2 regions of the Alteromonas sp. HB246098 genome follow, and region 2 is predicted to be linked to the other one. Evidence: predicted binding sites of a transcription regulator. Region 2 holds the regulator's gene; the other holds the start of a gene.
What was found. The regulator LexA, encoded in region 2, represses DNA repair genes until DNA is damaged. The targets are predictions, from matches to a motif close to TACTGTATNNNNATACAGTA.
Positions count from the first base shown of each region.

Region 1: ACYTPF_RS11585 (YebG family protein) is a predicted target of LexA. The motif match lies at 1,579-1,598, and genes of this name have one in related genera.

Region 1 is NZ_JBTZUG010000004.1:365,057-368,226, forward strand. It holds gene ACYTPF_RS11575 (ABC transporter permease) at 1-195, opposite strand, end outside; gene ACYTPF_RS11580 (ABC transporter ATP-binding protein) at 195-998, opposite strand; gene ACYTPF_RS11585 (YebG family protein) at 1,246-1,533, opposite strand; gene ACYTPF_RS11590 (GAF domain-containing sensor histidine kinase) at 1,802-3,037, shown strand.
Region 2 is NZ_JBTZUG010000004.1:117,914-121,083, forward strand. It holds gene ACYTPF_RS10450 (glycerophosphodiester phosphodiesterase family protein) at 1-1,102, opposite strand, end outside; gene lexA (transcriptional repressor LexA) at 1,343-1,969, shown strand; gene coxB (cytochrome c oxidase subunit II) at 2,552-3,170, shown strand, end outside.

The sequences.
Region 1 (3,170 bases), 250 kb from region 2:
TAGATTAAGCTGGCCGCTTGGAGCACCAACGATAAGGTCGACGCCGGACACTGTTCGCGTAAAGCTGGTTTTCACTTGGCTGCGAATAATATCAACGCATAGAAGTAAACTAATGCTGATGGTAATGCTTAACAGCGTAAGTATTGCCGTTGTTTTCCTGCGCTTTAGACTTTCAATAGCAATGGTACTTAGCATTACGCACGCTCCTGTGCTTGTTCGATGCCACCGACTGAGGATATTGCGTGGTTCGTACTTGGGCTCAATTCACTGATACTGCAATGACGGTCAAAATAGCTCTCCATGGCTTTATCATGGCTAACGAAAATCATGGTGCTCTTATCTGCAACATCTTTTAACAGCGACATAAAGCTATCTCGCGCATCGCTATCTAACGCCGAAGTCGGTTCATCGACAATTAATAACTGTGGGTCATTAATAAGCGCTCGGGCTATAGCTACACGCTGCTGCTGGCCTATACTTAGGGCATCGGCCTTTGCGTGTAGTACTTGTGAAGGAAGCTGTAGCTTGTCGAGTAAATGGAGAAGCTTATCATCTCCTGCCGTTTTACTTACTTTACTATTTGCGAAGTACACTGCAGCGTTAATATTTTGTGCCACAGAAAGATACGGAATAAGATTGAACTGCTGAAAGACAACGCCAATATTGCGTGCTCTAAACTTGTCTCGCTGACGGTTTGATAAGGAAGAGAAGGGCTGCGATAACAAGGTTATGTCGCCTTGGGTGGGTGCCAAAGTACCGCATAGTAAATTAAGCAATGTACTCTTTCCGCTACCCGAAGGGCCTGATAGAAAAACATGTTCACCTTGTGGCACCTGCCATTCTTTTATATCAATGACGGGCGGGCTTTCTTTACTGTACGAAAACTGTAAATTATTTACTTCAATTGCTGGGTTGCACTCTTCTATTAATGCGTTGTGCTTTTTAGGCACTGCGTTGCACTGGGAATGAGTGCTATTGTTTTTATTGATGGTATTCACGCTAAGCCCGACCTGTATATATGTCTTATGTTCACATTAGCAAAGGCGATACTTTGTTTCTTACTTGTTTACCAACTTATTTCAGCTAGCAAGAAGCAAGTAACGGGAGGTAGCACCGCTTTAAAGTGATGTTATCAAATAACATCATTTTGCGAAGTTATGTTATCAGAACTTACGCATTTAAAGCGGCAGTTGCTCTTACTTATTGTTTATCATAACGACATAAAGGGGGAGTTGAGCTACATTATCAGCCGTTGGCCTGTAGCTTTACTACTTCTGCGCTTTCATCTTCTAATACGCTTTCTGCTGTAGCGCCTTTAAAGATTTTGCCGACTTTATCTTTGTTTTTCGCCAGCATAATTGTGAGCTCTTCAACTACGCTATCGTCTAGCTTTATGCCCTTCGCGTGAATATAGTCAGCAAGGTTATCTGCTGCATCAAGCATCTTATCGTACTGATCCGCTTCTTTTTTGTCGGTAGTTACCAATTTTTCTACCCCTTTGTGCGTAACAACATACTGTGTGGTAATGGCCATGGTAGGTCCCCTGTTTATTAAAGACACAAAAACTGTACAGTAAAATACTGTATAAATAAACAGTAAGTAGAAAATATTCTTGTCATTATCGGTAACATTGCTGCTGATTATACTTTAGTGTAGTTTGGGAGCTTCATGTACGCTTGGATTCAAAGTCCTCGGGGAACCGTAAATTAGTAATTTATTTCAGCGTCCTACATACCTGGAACAGTAGAAATGTAGTGTTCATAAGCACACTCTCGAAAAAAGGAACTCTAAAGTTATGGTAGTGAGTGAAGCTGTTCAGCAAAATATTCAGGCTATCGACGCAATCGAAGCAGTCCCTTATATAATGCAAATATTGGCCAGTAGCTTAGATTTGCGTTTTATCTGTGTTGCGAGAGTCACCGAAGAAGCATGGACAATGTGTGCCGTATTAGATAATGCAGAATTTGGTCTAACGCCTGGCGATCATTTGGAAATTGAAACTACCTTTTGTAGAACCGTCAGAGCTAGCAAAAAACAGATAGTCATTAATCATGCATCTGCTGATAGTGAATATTGTGATAATCCCATTCCTATTATGTATGGCTTTGAAAGTTATTTCTCCTACCCCATATACGATGCAAATGGTAACTTTTTTGGAACGCTTTGCGGCCTAGACCCAGAACCTAGGGAGTTACGCAACGAACTTGTTCACGGGCAAATTAGCGCTTTCGCTAAACTTATATCTAGCCAAATTTTATTAAAAGACCAGATGGAGCGTTCACAGGCGCAACTTACTGATGCAAGAAATATTGCTCGCCTTCAAGAACAGTATATCGCTATTTTAGGCCACGATATTCGGACGCCCTTATCTTCCATTCAAATTGGTATCAGCTTTCTTGACGACATAATAAAAGACAGTCAAATAGCCAGCACTGTTCAAGTACCTGTATTTAAAGCAGTGTCGAGAATGAAAAATAGTGTGCAGAGGATGACGCGTTTAATTGAAGATGCGATGGACTTTACTCATAGCCGTATGGGCGAAGGGCTACCTGTGAAAATGGCCAAAGCAGTCAGTTTAGCGCAACAGTTGAATTATACGGCTGAAGAGCTAGCTACTAATTACCCTAATTGCACTATCAGAACGCATATCGATATCACCGAGCAGCTGGTCTGTGATGAAAAGCGAGTGTGTCAGCTTTTATCTAATTTACTGAAAAATGCACTGGTTCACGGTGACCAAGCCCATCCGGTATATGTGAAAGTCATCACCAACCGAAACGATTTTATTCTCAGTGTGCAAAATAGCGGTACACCAATATCTGATGAGTCTAAGGCGCGTCTTTTTCAGCCTTTCTGGCGTAAAGAAAGCAGTGTAAAAAACGACGGGTTAGGGTTGGGGTTATTTATCGCATCAGAAATTGCAAGAGCGCACCAAGGTTCACTGAGCGTGACTTCTGATTTTAACGGCACAGAATTTACCTTTTGCTTTCCTTTAATCCGTGTTTCTTCTATTCCACATAAAAGCGTTTCGCATTAACCGCGAAACGTTATTGGTACAAACTACTTAAATAATGACAAGCGCAAAATGATTGCAAAAGTTGATTAATGCTTGTGCAACGATGTTTGTATGCGTATAATGCGCGCCCTTACAGCCATCCCAATTCGTTCCT
Region 2 (3,170 bases):
CATTTTCAACCGTCAATAAGACCCAAATTGGTGGAGCAATTATTTGTACCCCATCTGCAACAAGTTGTTCCATAGTTGGAGTTAACAGTTCGGGATTATTAACTAATTGCTCAGCGGTGACGCCATCTTCGCCATCTGCGCTTTGGGCGCCATATCTATCGTCTAGATACACCGCTTGATTGCCGAAAGCTGGTTCATTCTCAATCCAGTATTTCACATCTGCTAAGTTAAATGACTGGGGCCAGACATTTTCTGGTTCAATGCCTGCTGCTTTGTATTCATCTATCATCTTTTGAGCATATTGTTGCTGTGTGAAACCATCAAAAGGCATTTGAACAGATGGCGTTTTAAGCTCTGGTGTCATTTTCACATTTAACTTTTTGAACAGTTCTATACTTTCTGCGTGTGTTAACAGGGTACCTTTTGATGAATATAAGTCTGTGCGCCAGTTTGCTGTACCATCTAAATACTCATCTACAGTGGTTGCATTTGGGTTCGCTGCGTCCATTTTACCTTTTAGCGTTTTGAATTCTGCGAGTGTTATATCGCTGGTGCAGCACTGCGCTTGGGCGGCAATGCCATTTTCAGGGTCGGCCGGTGTAAAGGGTACAGAGCAATTATCAGCCAAATCGGTTGAGAGTATATTCGTTGTAGTATGCAAGTCACACTGCGAATGCCTGCACACTAAAGCTTTATCTTTAGTAAATGTAACGTCACACTCTACTATTCCTGCGCCAAGTTTTGCCGCTGATTCGTAGGCTTCTTTCGTGTGCTCCGGGAACTGCAGTGACGCTCCACGATGCCCAATTGAAAAATCTGTTTTATAAAACGGGCCTTCACTACATTGTTGTAGTGCACTCTTTAGCTCTCCATCATCCATATCCTCTACAAGAAAAGATGGGCGCGCCCCTATCTGTATATTCGGGGCCTCTCCAGCCGGTACTTGAACGATAACAGGAACTTCAACTGTTTCGACCACGGTTACTGTGTTTTCTACAACTACCTGTTTTTCTACCTCAACGACTTCTACAGAGTCGTCATCACACGCTGCTAAGCTTAGAGTGATGACTAATACCGTGAGTATTTTTTTAGTTAGTTTCATAGATTTTCCATTGTAATTAATGAATTAAGTTTTATTTGTAGGGTAATTAACATCTGCCCAAAATTACGCTAAGCGTTGAGCGTGTCAGTTTCGTGATAATGGGGTTACGAATTAGCTACATTTTTTATAGGAAATAAAGAATGTTAAAAGCACCTCGAGCTTTTCTCACAAGGCTTACTACTTGTTATTTGTTTTTAGGTGTATATACTTACAGGAACTGTATGAACAGACAGGTCTTTTATGCGCCCACTCACAGCTCGACAAACTGAAGTTTTAGAACTTATTAAAACAACCATGCAAGAAACGGGAATGCCGCCTACGCGTGCGGAAATTGCTCGTCAACTTGGTTTTCGTTCTGCCAACGCAGCAGAAGAACATTTGAAGGCATTGGCGCGTAAGGGCGTAATTGAAATTTTGCCTGGTACCTCTCGTGGTATTAAGCTCAATATCCCCCTTGAGGACACTGCACCAGAAGAAGAAGGCCTGCCCCTTATCGGGCGCGTGGCGGCTGGTGAGCCAATTTTGGCGCAAGAGCATGTAGAATCTCACTACAAGGTCGACCCTGCTTTGTTTCAGCCTCAGGCTGACTTTTTACTTCGTGTAAACGGCATGAGTATGAAGGACATCGGTATCTTGGATGGCGATCTTCTTGCTGTGCATCGCACGACTGATGTCCACAACGGTCAGGTAGTTGTAGCGCGGGTGGATGAAGACGTTACGGTTAAGCGTTTAGAAAAGCGCGGTCGTGAAGTATTACTTCATGCTGAAAACGAAGAGTTTTCGCCAATTAAAGTAGACCTTGCTAATGAGCCTTTTGCTATAGAAGGTATTGCCGTGGGTGTTATAAGAAACGCCGACTGGATGTAAGGTTTTAGCATCTTCAATCAAAAGCGGCGTATTAGCCGCTTTTTTTATGTCTTTTAGTACCAAATTTTAGTTAATTTTCTTAGTTTAGCGTTTATTGGTATGTTTCAAAATTATGAAATCTGACATCACCATTGTATGAAAGATATGCGCTATTTGGCCCGAGTACAGAGTGGCTAAAGCACATTTATTATTTGAAAATTTGTTTGAAAAACACGAGAAGCGATGTGTTAATTGTTGATTTTGTGACCAAATAAAGCTTCATCCTTATCAACTCCCCGTTCAAAATGCGCGTTTGATTTTTTAAGCGCCGTCAGCACGCCTTATACCCACTCTACCAAAATTGTAACGCAACCCTGCCACATGAAATGATTAAAAATTAACCTCTTCATTAAATTTTTAATAGAAAAGACTAGACGGCACGGCATTATTGCGCAATTCTTATACAGAGATTAACAAAATAATAACAATGGCTCTAAATTTGTTTTACAAGTTGAGGTGATGGGTCAATCGTTCGCAAACCATTTGGTAGGGCAGCGCGCAAAATAATCAGCGTTTTTGGTCTTGCTATTACGGAGGTGCTGAGTGAAACAACTAACGACCGTTTTCGCAAAGTGGTGTTCAACAATACCGTTTTTGCTTTTTTCCCCGTTACTTCTTGCGCAAGAAGTTAGTGAAGAAGTCTCTTCTCTTAATTTAAGACGCGGTGCCACCGACATCAGCGGGCAGGTTTATGATCTGCATATGCTGATGTTTTTTATATGCGTAGGGATTGCGGTAGTCGTATTTGGGGTGATGTTTGCCTCAATGTATCTTCATCGGAAGTCTCGTGGCGCTAAGCCCGCTAACTTTCACGAAAACGTGAAGGTTGAAATAGCATGGACCGTTGTTCCTTTTCTTATTCTAATTTTTATGGCTGTGCCGGCGGCGAACACGCTTATTGCAATGGAAGACACGTCTGAGCCTGACATGACAGTGTTAGTCACGGGCTCTCAGTGGAAATGGCACTACAAGTACATGGACAGCGACGTGGAATTTTACTCACTGCTTGCTACTCAGCGTGAGCAAATAGAGAACAAATTTCAAAAAACCGACAATTACTTGCTTGAAGTTGACCGTCCGTTAGTCATTCCAACTGGGAAAAAAGTACGTTTTCTTATTACCTCTGACGACGTTATCCATTCGTGGTGGGTTCCAGATTTTG